DNA from 2 places in the Rhizobium sp. AAP116 genome. Region 2 is predicted to be linked to the other one. Evidence: riboswitches for the same ligand, from Rfam matches in the RefSeq annotation. Region 2 holds a riboswitch; the other holds the start of a gene.
What was found. A riboswitch is a leader RNA that binds a small molecule or an ion and turns the genes downstream of it on or off. The one in region 2 is predicted to bind thiamine pyrophosphate.

Region 1: linked by a shared signal. The riboswitch ahead of thiC (phosphomethylpyrimidine synthase ThiC) and the one ahead of thiD (bifunctional hydroxymethylpyrimidine kinase/phosphomethylpyrimidine kinase) in region 2 are both predicted to bind thiamine pyrophosphate.

What each region holds. Positions count from the first base shown of each region.
Region 1 covers NZ_LJIB01000020.1:124,678-131,666, reverse strand. The annotation lists gene IP85_RS12835 (sulfite exporter TauE/SafE family protein) at 1-102, shown strand, start outside; gene trmD (tRNA (guanosine(37)-N1)-methyltransferase TrmD) at 84-776, opposite strand; gene rimM (ribosome maturation factor RimM) at 784-1,362, opposite strand; gene rpsP (30S ribosomal protein S16) at 1,751-2,125, opposite strand; gene IP85_RS12815 (chorismate mutase) at 2,190-2,510, opposite strand; gene ffh (signal recognition particle protein) at 2,521-4,092, opposite strand; gene IP85_RS12805 (MBL fold metallo-hydrolase) at 4,401-5,486, shown strand; TPP riboswitch at 5,550-5,680, shown strand; gene thiC (phosphomethylpyrimidine synthase ThiC) at 5,772-6,989, shown strand, end outside.
Region 2 covers NZ_LJIB01000033.1:16,094-23,082, reverse strand. The annotation lists gene dut (dUTP diphosphatase) at 1-72, opposite strand, end outside; gene IP85_RS18855 (peptide chain release factor 3) at 159-1,742, shown strand; gene IP85_RS18850 (HAD-IA family hydrolase) at 1,789-2,463, opposite strand; TPP riboswitch at 2,589-2,685, shown strand; gene thiD (bifunctional hydroxymethylpyrimidine kinase/phosphomethylpyrimidine kinase) at 2,753-3,568, shown strand; gene IP85_RS18840 (pirin family protein) at 3,649-4,560, opposite strand; gene IP85_RS18835 (class II glutamine amidotransferase) at 4,803-5,630, shown strand; gene IP85_RS18830 (MmcQ/YjbR family DNA-binding protein) at 5,639-5,992, opposite strand; gene coaBC (bifunctional phosphopantothenoylcysteine decarboxylase/phosphopantothenate--cysteine ligase CoaBC) at 5,989-6,989, opposite strand, start outside.

The DNA of each region.
Region 1 (6,989 bases), on a different contig from region 2:
GCAGGCGTCGCGATGGCCAAGAAAGTGCCGCAGAACGTGCTGCGCTGGCTGGTCGTGGCGGCCGGACTTGGCCTTGCCGCCTACTACTTCTTGACCGGCTGATTGGGCAGCAGGTCAGGGCGCCGTTCGCGGGTGAGCTTCGCCGCCTGCTCATGGCGCCATTTTTCAATGGCTGCGTGATTTCCCGACGTCAGCACTTCGGGAATTTCCCGCCCCTCGAAGACCTGGGGGCGCGTGTATTGGGGATGTTCGAGCAGCCCGCCCTCGAAACTTTCATGCACGCCGGACAACTGATTGCCCATCACGCCGGGCAAAATGCGCACCACTGCATCCAGCAGCGTCAGCGCTGCCGGCTCGCCGCCGGAAAGAATGTAATCACCGATCGAGACTTCTTCGAGCTGGCGCGCATCGATAACCCGTTGATCGACGCCTTCAAAACGACCGCAGACGATGACTACGCCCTCGCCTTCAGCGAGTTCCCGAACACGTTCCTGCGTCAGCGGACGACCGCGCGGGCTCATCAGCAGCCGCGGCCGTCCATCGTCGGCTATGGAATCAATTGCGCGCGCAAGCACATCGGGCCGAAGCACCATCCCGGCACCGCCGCCCGACGGCGTATCGTCAACGCTGCGGTGCTTGTCCTCGGCGAAATCGCGGATCTGGACTGCTTCGATCGCCCAGTCGCCCCGCTCCAGCGCCCGGCCCGCCAAGGCCAGTCCGAGATGGCCGGGAAACATGTCCGGATAGAGCGTCAGGATGGAGGCCTTGAAGGGCATGGCGCGGTCAGCGGCCATTGTTCGGCCGCGGCTTGCCGCCGGCATTGCCGTAAGGCTTCTCTTCCCCGTCATCCTTCAGGCCCGCTGCAATCGGATCGACAAGCAGGCGTCCGCCTTCGAGATCGATCTCGAGCACGGCCGCTTCGGAAAAGGGAATAAGCACGGGGCGCTTGCCGGGGCCCTTCAACTCGAGCAGGTCACCGGCGCCGAAATCATAGACGGCGGTCACAGCACCATAGTGATTGTTCTCGGCATCATAGACCTCGAGACCTTCGAGATCGGCGTAGTAGAATTCGTCCTCGTCGAGATCGTCATCCGGCAGCGCATCACGATCGACAAAAAGCTCGGTGCCGTTGAGTGCTTCAGCGGCATTGCGATCGTTGATCCCGCGGAAACGCACAACGGCAACCGTCTTGCCGTCACGGATTTCGAGGATCTCGAATTTTCGCCCGTCAGCCGCATAGAGGACGCCATAGTCACCGAGACCGAGCGGATCCTCGGTGAAGGTCTTGACCCGCACCTCGCCCCGGAGCCCCTGGGCGGCACCGATCACGGCCATCAGTATCGGATTTTCAAGCTTGCTCATGAGTGGGAACGGTCCTGCACACACCTCGGTTCGACATTCCTTTTATACCAAGTGTCGATGATAGGAACCCATAGGATCGGCTCGACCGCCCTTTCTGGCTAGGAGAGGTCCGAAGAGCGATGCTGGCGCATCGGTCAAGGAACTCGACGACGCCAGAACGGGCGGGAAGCCGACCAAAGGTGGCTTATTGTGGGCCTCTGGCGTTGTTGCGCCGCTTGACCGATGCGACAGCATCGCCCGGCGCGCCGCGCCTAGCCAGAAACCCACAATAAGCCATCCTATCGGTTCCTATCATTGACACTTGGTATCAGGCGGAAGCGACCGGAAAGAAAACGCAAAAACGGGCGGTGGGATGACCCACCGCCCGCTGGAAACGGCTTTATGCCGATTATTCTGCAGCAGCTTCCGAAGCGGCAGCAGCAGCGTCAGCAGCCTTCTGGGCACGCTCGGCAGCGCGCTCCTGAGCCTTCTTGCCCGGCTTTGCCTTGTCCGGGTTGCTGCGGGTCGCGCGCTCGGCGAGACCGGCTTCAGCCATGAAGCGCAGAACGCGGTCGGTCGGCTGGGCGCCCTTGGCAACCCAGGCCTTGATGGCGTCTGCGTCCAGCTCGACGCGCTTTTCGTTGTCCTTGCCGAGCATCGGATTCCAGGAACCGACCTTGTCGAGGAAGCGGCCGTCGCGCGGTGCGCGGGCGTCGGCAACGACGATCTGGTAATACGGGCGCTTCTTGGAACCACCGCGGGCGAGACGAATCTTGAGGGACATGTGAATACTCCTTGAGGTTTAGTTCAGGTCGCCGCAGCAAACCCTGTTCTTGTTGAGGCCGCCGTCAGGCGGTCTTTTCGGTTGCACCGCCATGTTCGGCGGCAATGGCTTCATGATGCCGGATGACTTCCTTGATGATGAAGTTCAGGAACTTCTCGGCGAAATCCGGGTCCAGATTGGCATCCTGAGCCAGACGGCGCAGGCGGGTAATCTGGTATTCCTCGCGCGCCGGATCGGCGGGCGGCAATTCGTGTGTGGCCTTCAGCACGCCGACGGCCTTGGTGCAGCGGAAGCGTTCCGCCAGCATGTGGACCAGCGCCGCATCGATATTGTCGATCGACTGGCGATAGCCGGAAAGCTGTTCCTTGACGGACGGATCAATCATCGGCGCCCTCTCACTTCTTCTTCGGCAGGCCTGGAAGGCCCGGGAAACCGCCACCACCGAGGCCGGGAAGCTTCGGACCACCAAGACCCGGCAGGCCACCAGCACCCAGACCTGGCAAGCTGCCAGGCTTCATGCCGGCCGCTTCCGCCTGCTTGGCAAGCGCCTCGAGCTGCTTCGGATCCATCTTCGACAGATCCGGCATGCCCATGCCGCCACCCATGCCGCCGAGGCCCATCTTCGAAGCGAGGCCGCCCATCATCTGCTTCATCATGCCGCCGCCCTTTTTGCCGCCCATGGCTTTCATCATGTCGGCCATCTGGCGATGCATCTTCAAGAGCTTGTTGATGTCGGAGGCGTCCGTGCCGGAACCGGCCGCGATGCGCTTCTTCCGGGAATGTTTCAGAACGTCGGGATTGGCGCGCTCAGCCTTGGTCATCGAGGAGATGATGGCGAGCTGGCGCTTGAAGACCTTGTCATCGAGGCCGGCGGCCGAGATCTTGTCCTTCATGCCGGCCATGCCCGGCATCATGCCCATGATCCCGCCCATGCCGCCCATGGCCTGCATCTGCTTGATCTGCTCGGCGAGGTCGTTGAGGTCGAACTTGCCCTTGGCCATTTTCTCGGCCATGGCGCGGGCTTTGTCCGCGTCGATGTTCTCGGCAGCCTTCTCGACCAGCGAGACGATGTCGCCCATGCCAAGGATGCGGTCGGCGATACGGCGGGGATGGAACTCGTCGAGCTCCGTCATCTTCTCGCCGACACCGATCAGCTTGATCGGCTTGCCGGTGACGGCGCGCATCGAGAGCGCCGCACCGCCGCGGCCATCGCCGTCCATGCGGGTCAGAACGAGGCCGGTGATCCCGACGCGTTCATCAAAATTGCGGGCGAGATTGACGGCGTCCTGACCGGTCAGCGAGTCTGCGACCAGCAGGATTTCATGCGGCTTGGCGCGAGACTTGATCTCGGCCATTTCCATCATCAGCGGCTCGTCGATATGCGTACGGCCGGCGGTGTCGAGGATGACCACGTCATGGCCGCCGAGCTTCGCGGCCTGGACGGCGCGGCTCGCGATATCGGTCGGCGACTGGCCGGCGATAACAGGCAGGGTATCGATGCCGGTCTGCACGCCGAGCTGACGCAGCTGTTCCTGGGCGGCCGGACGACGCGTGTCGAGCGAGGCCATCAGGACCTTCTTCTTGTCACGATCCGTCAGCCGCTTGGCGATCTTGCCCGATGTCGTCGTCTTACCCGAGCCCTGCAGACCGACCATCATGATGACAACGGGAGCTGCGGCATTGAGGTCGATCGACACACCTTCGGTGCCAAGCATCTCGACCAGCTCGTCATGGACGATCTTGACGACCATCTGCCCGGGCTTGATCGACTTCAGGACCGAGGCGCCAACAGCCTTTTCACGAACCTTGTCGGTGAAGGTGCGGACCACCTCGAGAGCAACATCGGCCTCAAGAAGGGCACGACGGACCTCGCGCAGAGCAGCCGAGACATCCGCCTCGGACAGTGCGCCACGGCCGGTCAGTCCATTCAGAATGGAGCCAAGACGGTCCTGGAGGTTCTCAAACATCGGCTCTTCCTTGCATGGTTCGGGGAACCCCAAACCTCGGTCTTCTCCGCGCGGAAAACAAGACGCAAAGCCAAAAAGCACCCGAGGGCGCAACGCGCTGTCGGGTGTTGACCTCCGGGATCTCTTTATACCTGTTCGGGTCCCGGTCGGCGGCTCGGAGTGCTCGTCTCTTCGCAGATTGTGGCGGATAAACAGGAAAACGGTCGGGAAGTCAAGCAAAGCCCCGATTTTTCGGGAGATCCGCTGCATCCAGCAATCTGTGGCGGGCCTATTGCCGTAGAATTGACAAAACCACATATGGGTAAGCCATGAACAGACGCAGCTTTCTCAAATGGTCGGGCTTCGGCCTCGTTGCCGCAACACTCGGAGGTCTCGGCTTGCGCGAGGCCCATGCGGGCAACCGCTATTATTCCGGTCCGATCTCCGACCATTTCGACGGCAAGGTGTTCTTCAACCCGGGCGGCGAAGAGCCACGTGGCTTCTCCGATCTGCTCCGCTGGCAGTTCGGCGGCGGCAAGATCGAGTGGCCAAGACCGGCCCAGGCTGCCGATGTCGTAACGGCGAAGCCGGAATCCCGTGTCGAAGACAGACGGCTCGTCGTCACCATGGTCGGCCACGCGACGCTTCTCATCCAAACGGCCGGCCTGAACATCCTGACCGATCCGGTCTGGTCGGAACGCGCAAGCCCCGTCTCCTTTGCCGGACCGAAGCGCAACAATCCGCCGGGCGTCACCTTCGACGACTTGCCAAAGATCGACATCGTGATCGTCACCCACAATCACTACGACCATCTCGACACTGCAACGCTGAGGCGCCTCTTCAGACGGGACAATCCGCGCATCGTCACCACCCTCGGCAACGACACCATCATGCGCGACGACATGCCGGGCATGGTGGCTGATGTCATGGATTGGGGTGACCGGGTCGAGATCGGTAAGGGTGTGGCCATCCATTGCGAGCCCTGCCATCACTGGTCGGCGCGCGGTATGGGCGACCGGCGCATGGCGCTCTGGGCAGCCTTCGTCATCGAGACGCCAGGCGGCAAGATCTATCACATCGGCGATACCGGCTATGCCGAAGGAAAGCACTATCGCGAGATCAAGGCAAAGCATGGCGACATCAGGATCGCCATCATGCCGATCGGCGCCTACGAGCCGCGCTGGTTCATGAAGGCGCAGCACCAGAACCCGGAAGAAGCGATCGAAGGCTTCCGCTTGAGCGGCGCGGCCTTCGGCATAGGCCACCATTTCGGCACGTTCCAGCTGACCAATGAAGGCATCGACGATCCGCCGAAGGCACTCGGCGTAGCCATGTCTGCGGCCGGCATTAGCAATGAGCGCTTCAAGGGATTGCGACCCGGCCAGCAGTTCGAGGTGCCTCTCACAAACGCTTGAGGGCCAAGATCCCCAAGAGACAAGAGCCGCGTTGACACGGCTAACGCTTTTGGCCAGACTTAATGCATTCACCAGGGGTGTCCCGACAAGGGGCTGAGATTTCGCTACGCCAAACCGCAAGGGACAAGCAGCGCGATGACCCGTTGAACCTGATCCAGTTCATACTGGCGTAGGGACGGTGCGAGCGCTGCAAAAACGACGATTCGGAATCCGAATCCCGTGGCGTCTTTCCATCATTCCGGCTGACATGACTGGGTCTCCAACCTCAACACTTGGAGCTCCATGATGAACATTGCCCCGCATTTCGACAGGCCCGACGTCACCACCGGTCCGCTTCCCGCCTCGACCAAGATCTTTCTGCCCGGAGACATCCATCCGGACATTCGCGTACCCCTGCGCCAGATCACCCTGCACCCAACCTCCGGCGAACCGCCTGTGAATGTCTATGACGCATCGGGACCCTACACCGATCCGCAAGCCACTATCGCAATCGATCAAGGCCTCACGCGGCACCGGACAGCCTGGGTCCAGATACGCGGCGATGTCGAGGCCTATGACGGCCGCGCGATCAAGCCCGAAGACAACGGCTTCGTCTCTGCCGACAAGATGACCCCGGTGTTTCCCGTGAAACATCAACCCCTTCGCGCAACGGGCGGCAAGGCCGTCACACAGCTCGCCTATGCCCGCGCCGGCATCATCACGCCGGAAATGGAATTTGTCGCGATCCGAGAAAACCTCGGCCGCAAGGCAGCGAAGGAAGCGCTTGTCCGTGACGGTGAAAGCTTCGGCGCCGCTATCCCGGATCACGTCACGCCGGAATTCGTCCGCCAGGAGATCGCCTCAGGGAGGGCCATCATCCCCGCCAACATCAACCATCCCGAACTCGAACCGATGATCATCGGCCGGAATTTCCTGGTGAAGATCAACGCCAATATAGGCAACTCGGCCGTCACCTCTTCCATGGCCGAGGAAGTCGAGAAGATGGTCTGGGCGATCCGCTGGGGAGCCGACACGGTCATGGATCTCTCGACCGGGCGCAACATTCACAACATCCGCGACTGGATCCTGCGCAATTCGCCTGTTCCGATCGGCACCGTGCCGCTCTACCAGGCGCTGGAGAAGGTCGGCGGCATTGCCGAGGATCTGACCTGGGAGGTCTATCGCGACACGCTGATCGAACAGGCCGAGCAGGGCGTCGACTATTTTACCATCCATGCTGGCGTGCGGCTGCATTACATCCCGCTGACCGTCAACCGCGTCACCGGCATCGTTTCACGCGGTGGTTCGATCATGGCCAAGTGGTGTCTGCATCATCACAAGGAAAGCTTCCTCTACGAGCATTTCGAGGAAATCTGCGACATCTGCCGCGCTTACGATGTCTCCTTTTCGCTGGGCGATGGCTTGCGTCCGGGCTCGATTGCCGATGCCAATGATGCCGCCCAGTTTGCCGAACTCGAAACGCTGGGTGAGCTGACGCAGATCGCCTGGGCTAAGGATTGCCAG
Region 2 (6,989 bases):
AAGCCCTTGCCCATGCGGCAGACGCTTGAGGTTGAGCACGGGGCCGAGGATGTCGGTGCGGATGGCAGCCATGGCGAGATTCCTTTGTTTGTCGCGCTCAATTGCATATTGGCCGTCGAAACGCTAGATAACCGCCCGACCAGAAGGACTCCTGAGATATGGCTGAAACGCTCGCCGAGGCGGTCTCCCGCCGCCGCACCTTTGCTATTATCGCGCACCCGGATGCGGGTAAGACGACGCTGACCGAAAAGCTGCTGTTGTTCGGCGGCGCCATTCAGCTTGCCGGTGAAGTCAAGGCGAAGAAGGATCGCATCCAGACCCGGTCGGACTGGATGAAGATCGAACGCGAGCGCGGCATTTCGGTCGTGACCTCGGTCATGACCTTCGAATATGAAGGCCATGTCTTCAACATTCTCGATACGCCTGGCCACGAAGACTTCGCCGACGACACCTATCGCACGCTGACGGCAGTCGACGCCGCCGTCATGGTCATCGACGCCGCCAAGGGTATCGAGCCGCGGACCTTGAAGCTGTTCGAGGTCTGCCGCATGCGCGACATTCCGATCATCACCTTCATCAACAAGATGGACCGCGAAAGCCGCGACCCCTTCGAGATCCTCGACGAGGTCGAAGAGAAGCTGGCGCTGGACACGGCACCGATCACCTGGCCCGTCGGCCGTTCCAAGACCTTCTGCGGCTCCTATAATCTGGCCAACAACACCTATCGGGGCGGCGATGCCCAGGTCGAGCCGCTCAAGGTCAACGGTCCGCAGAGCGTGGCGGAGAACCTGCCCGAAAACGAGCGCCAGACCTTCATCGACGAGCTCGAACTCGCCCGCGAAGCCTGCCGGCCCTTCGATCGCCAGAGCTTCCTCGAAGGCCACATGACGCCTGTCTTCTTCGGCTCTGCACTGCGCAACTTCGGTGTCCGCGACCTCATTAATGCGCTGGGTGCCTATGCGCCCCCGCCGCGCGACCAGGTGGCTGACACCCGCACGGTGCATGCCGCCGAAGATAAAATGACCGCCTTCGTCTTCAAGATCCAGGCCAACATGGACCCGAACCACCGCGACCGCATCGCTTTTGCCCGCATCTGCTCCGGCAAGCTCGAGCGCGGCATGAAGGCGCGCCTGGCCCGCACCGGCAAGCAGATGGGCCTGACGGCGCCGCAGTTCTTCTTCGCCTCGCAGCGTCAGCTGGCGGATACGGCCTATGCCGGTGACGTCGTCGGCATCCCGAACCACGGGACGCTCCGCATTGGCGACACGCTGACCGAAGGCGAAAACCTCGTCTTCCAGGGCGTGCCGAACTTCTCGCCGGAAATCCTGCGCCGTGTGCGGCTCGAAGATGCGATGAAGGCGAAGAAGCTGAAGGAAGCCCTGCAGCAGATGGCGGAAGAGGGCGTCGTGCAGCTCTTCTCGCCTGAAGACGGCTCGCCGGCCATCGTCGGCGTCGTCGGTGCACTGCAGCTCGACGTCCTGAAGGAGCGACTGCAGGGCGAATACGGTCTGCCGGTGTCCTTCGAAATGTCGCGCTTCTCCGTCTGCCGCTGGATCTCGGCCGAGAACAAGGACGATCTGGAAAAGTTCATGACCCAGCGCCGTGGCGACATCTGCCGGGATCTCGACGGCGACCCGGTCTTCATGGCGCAGGACCAGTTCTCGCTGCGCTACGAGTCCGAACGTTACCCCGCGATCAAGATGGTCGCCATCAAGGAGTATCACGTCGCCAAGGCGGCGTGAATTTGGTCGCGGGCGGTGACGGTCGTGCCGTCGCCGCCGGGTCGGCTTATTCTGCCGCCTTGATCCGCAGTCTCTGGGATGCGTCGAATTCCACCCTCAGCTGCTCATAACTCGCAATCGTCGGATGGGACGTCTCCAGCGGATGCGCGTGCGTCGCCGTGATCACGGCGACATCTGCCCCTGCCGCTTCTCCGGCTCTGACGCCGGCCAGCACATCCTCAAACACCAGGCAGCGCGATGCAGCGACACCGAGCCGCTCTGCACCGAGCCGGTAGCCGGCCGGATCAGGCTTGCCGATCTTCACGTCTTCCGCCGTCACGATCTGCAGCGGCTGTGGCAGGCCGGCAGCCCCGATACGGGCGCGGGCAAGGGCTGATGGAGCCGAGGTCACGATCGCCCAGCGTTCGGCGGGCAAGCTTTTCAGAAAGTCGATGGCGCCGGGGATCGGCATGATACCGTCGAGATCCTCGATCTCGCCGCGCTCCACCTCGAGCGCTTCCTTCACCACATCGATGCCGGGCAGGTTCAGGGCGCTGATGGTGTCGATCCCGCGCTTGCCATGCATGGTCGGCAGGAAGGTTTCGAGATCCAGACCGTGCTTCAGTGCCCAGAGGCTCCAGACGCGCTCGGCAGCGGCGATCGAATTGAGCAGCGTTCCGTCCATGTCGAAGAGAAAGCCATCATAGGAGCGGTCGAAAAGGCGGTCTGGCGCGTGATGCAAGGCAATCTCCTCGGGTCGGTTGGATATCCCGGCCTCCCTAGCGGCTCTGCTCGTCGGCTGCAAACGCTGAATGGGAATGACGAGAGACCCAGGTGACAGGAACGATGCTGTCGCATAGTCTGGCGCCTGAGAGACAGGGGCGTCTGGCGCAAGCCGGGCTGAGAAGCACCCTTTGAACCTGAACCAGATCATGCTGGCGGAGGGAGTCGCTCGGGTGTCGCGCCAGATATATCCGCGCTGTGCCCGCTGCGTCTCCGCCGCCTTGGGAGACGCAGACATGAGATCATCCATCATCCGCAACGTGCTGACCATCGCCGGCTCCGACCCTTCCGGTGGGGCGGGCATCCAGGCCGATCTCAAGGCCTTTTCGGCCCGCGGTTGCTACGGAATGGCTGCTATCACGGCGCTGACGGCGCAGAACACGACGGGCGTCTCGGCCGTCGTGCCGCTCGATCCCGGTTTTGTCGCCGAGCAGATCCGCATGGTTTTTGCCGATGTCAGGGTCGATGCGGTGAAGATCGGCATGATCGCCAATGTTGGCATTGCCTCGGCCGTCGCCGAAGCGCTGAAAGCCTATCGCGGCATCCCTGTTGTTCTCGATCCCGTCATGATCGCTAAGGGCGGCGCATCGCTGCTTGATCCGGATGCGGTCGCGGCCTTGACGGAGGACTTGTTGCCGCTCGCGACGCTCCTGACGCCGAACCTGCCGGAGGCTGCAGCCCTGCTCGGTGATCCCGAGGCTTTCGACCGCCGCATCATGGAATCCCAGGCCATCAGGCTGACAGCACTCGGACCCCGGGCTGTGCTGCTCAAGGGTGGCCATCTGGCAGGTCCGGAAAGCCCGGATGTGCTGGTTGCGGATGGCCAGGTGACCTGGTTCGAGGCGGAACGGATCCTAACGCGCAATACGCATGGCACTGGCTGTTCTCTGTCGAGCGCGCTCGCTGCCGAATTGGCAAAGGGGCTGGAGCCACAGGAGGCCGTGCGTGTTGCCAAGGCCTGGCTGGCGGAGGCTGTTCGGCGTTCCGATGCGCTGACCGTTGGTTCAGGACATGGGCCGGTGCATCATTTCCACGCGCTCTGGCCGGCGCCTGCACAGACTTGATCTCTGAGGCGGTGTATGCAGACAAAAAAGAAAACCCGGCGCTGGAGACGCCGGGTTGAAGTGAACTTGACTGCGTGGGGTTAATGATCGGCCTTGATAAAGGTTCCGTTCTGCAGCTCCTTCATCGCCTGCATCAGTTCTTCCCGCGTGTTCATGACGATCGGACCATGCCAGGCGACTGGCTCCTTGATCGGCTTGCCGGTGACCAGCAGGAAGCGGATGCCCTGATCGCCGGCCTGAACGGTGATCTCGTCGCCGGTGTCGAAAACGACAAGCGTCCGGTTGCCAGAGAGGTCGCGGATGTTCAGCTCTTCGCCCATATATTCCTTCTCGACCTTGACGCCGAAGGGCTTGGACGCGTCCCGGAACGAGCCGGAGCCTGCAAAAATATAGGCGAATGCCGAGCGATAGGTATCGACCGGGAAAGTCTTGCGCTTGCCCGGCGGCACCGAGATATCGAGATAGACGGGCTCGGCAGCGATGCCGTCGACCGGGCCGCTCTTGCCCCAGAAGTCGCCACAGATGACGCGAACCGACGTGCCGTCATCATCGATGACCACAGGGATCTCAGGCGACTTGATGTCCTGGTAGCGTGGCTTCGTCATCTTAAGCGACGATGGCAGGTTGGCCCAGAGCTGGAAGCCGTGCATGCGGCCGGCGAAATCGCCCTTCGGCATTTCCTGATGCAGGATCCCGCTGCCCGCCGTCATCCATTGCAGGTCGCCTGCGCCCAGCATCCCCTGGTTGCCCAGGCTGTCGCCATGCTCGACGGTGCCGGCCAGCACATAGGTGATCGTCTCGATGCCGCGATGCGGATGCCAGGGGAACCCGCGGACGTAGTCCATCGGCTCGTCGTTGCGGAAGTCGTCCATCATCAGGAAGGGGTCGGTCATCGAGGGATCGCCGAAGCCGAAGACGCGGTGCAGCTTGACGCCGGCGCCTTCCATGGTCGGCGTGGCGCGGCTCTCATGCTTGACAGGGCGAATGGACATTGGCGGACCTCCTCGGGGAACGGGCTCGTTGCTTGGGAAGCAATATAGGCGAGAGAACCATGGCACGCAGGCCCGCCGGGCAAAACGCAGTGTTCACTTTTGTGCCAGTCGACAGCAGGAAGAATGTTGCACTGCCCGACAAAATTTTGTCATGAAGGATGCGATGTTTGCAAATCATTAGTCTATCGGGCGAAGACTACCGAAGATTCGCAGTCGGTCGATGGACCTGGGGCAGAATTCATATGTGTCGTTGGGCAGCTTACCGTGGTGTTCCGATCTTCCTCGAGGAGCTGGTGACCTCGCCTGCGCATTCCCTTATCGAGCAATCGCATTGCGCAACCCGCGCCAAGACCGCCACCAACGGCGATGGCTTCGGTCTCGCCTGGTATGGTGACCGCCCCGAGCCGGGCCGCTTCCGGGATGTGCTGCCGGCCTGGTCCGACTGCAATCTGAAGAGCCTCGCAAGCCAGATTCGCTCGCCGCTGTTTCTCGCGCATGTCCGCGCTGCAACCCATGGCGCCACCCGCCGCGACAACTGCCATCCCTTCGTCCAGGGGAACTGGTCCTTCATGCACAACGGCCAGATCGACAATTTCGATCGCATCCGCCGGCCGATGGAAGGCATGCTGGACGATGAGCATTTCCATGCCCGTGTTGGCACGACCGACAGCGAACTGCTCTTCCTGCTGGCCCTTCAGTTCGGATTGCGTGAGCGCCCTATCGCGGCCATGAGCGAGGCCGTCGGCTTCGTCGAGCAGATCAGCTTGCATCTGACCGGCACCGCCCGCATCCGCATGACGGCTGCCTTTTCCGATGGCAAGACGCTCTATGCCGTGCGCTACTCGACGGACGAATATGCTCCAACGTTGTTTGCAGCGCCCATGGGGCCGAAGGGCAGCTTCTGTCTCGTGTCGGAGCCGCTGAACGACGAGACGGATACCTGGGTGGAAATTCCCGCAGGCAGTGCCGTGATCCTCAGCGAAAACGGTCTGGATGCCGCCGAGTTCAAGCCTGACGTCGAGCGCACACGGGTCGAGCAGATCCGTCAGCCGGCGATGGCTGCGGTCTGATCACAGCTTTACTCGACGATGCCGAGTTCGGCGCGCAGCTTGCGGGTCAGCGACGCACTGACCGTGCGATAGGAGCGGGTGAGATACTCCATAAGGTCGGCTTCGCCGAGCTCGCTGTCTGGTTCGACGCTGACCCATTTGCGCTTGGCGAAATAGGGCGCCTGTGACACGCCTCTGAGCGATGTCAGGATCTCGAAGCTTTCTTCGCTGACCTTGAACGTCAACCGGCTTTCACTGTTGGTGAGCAGCGCAAAGACCTTGTCTCCGACCTTGGCGACACGGCTGTCCCATTGGTCGACTTGCGTGGTGCCGGCGAAACCTTGGACAAAGGCGTCGAAGCCGGATCGCGTAAAAAGGCTCATGCGCCGGTCCCGCCGATCTGGGTCGCGATCCAGAGTGCCAGCCGTTCCGCCACTTCGTCCTTGGAAAGGTCCGGCCAGGCCTCGACCCCGTCGCGGGAAATCAGCTTCACCCGGTTGCGATCGCCCCCCATGATGCCGGTCTCGGGCGAGACATCATTGGCGACGATTAGGTCGGCACCCTTGCGCTCAAGCTTGGAGCGGCCGTTTTCCTCGACATTCTGGGTCTCTGCGGCAAAGCCGACAACGAGCCGTGGGCGCTGAGGATGATGGCCGACGGTCTTGAGGATGTCAGGGTTTTCCGTGAGTTCGAGCGGCGGCGGCGCCTCGCCGGGCTGCTTCTTGATCTTCTGCTCCGCCGAGGACGCAACACGCCAGTCGGCGACGGCGGCAACCATGACGGCGATGTCGGCCGGAAGTGCCGAGAGCACGGCATCGCGCATCTCCTCGGCCCGCTCCACATGCCGCGTCTGAACGCCCACGGGATCGGCAATGGTTACGGGGCCGGAGACCAGGGTAACCTCGGCGCCCAGGCGGGCAAGGGCTGCCGCAATCGCGTGGCCCTGCTTACCGGAGGAGCGATTGGCGATGTAGCGCACGGGATCGATCGGTTCATGCGTCGGGCCCGAGGTCACGACGGCTGTCATGCCCGCAAGCGGTTTCGGCCCGGAGAGCATGTCTTCGACACGGTCCGCGATGTCGATCGGCTCGGCCATACGACCGCGCCCGCGCTCGCCGCTTTCCGCCATCTCGCCTTCCATCGGGCCGATGGCCTTGATGCCGTCACGTTGCAGTGTGGCGTAGTTCCGCTGTGTTGCCGGATGCGCCCACATCTTCGGGTTCATGGCAGGCGCAATCAGCACGGGACGGTCGGTCGCAAGCAGCACTGTGGATGCAAGATCATCCGCCAGCCCGTTCGCCATCTTCGCCATCAAATCGGCGGTCGCGGGCGCGACAAGCACGAGATCGCATTCGCGCGCCAGCCGGATATGGCCGACAT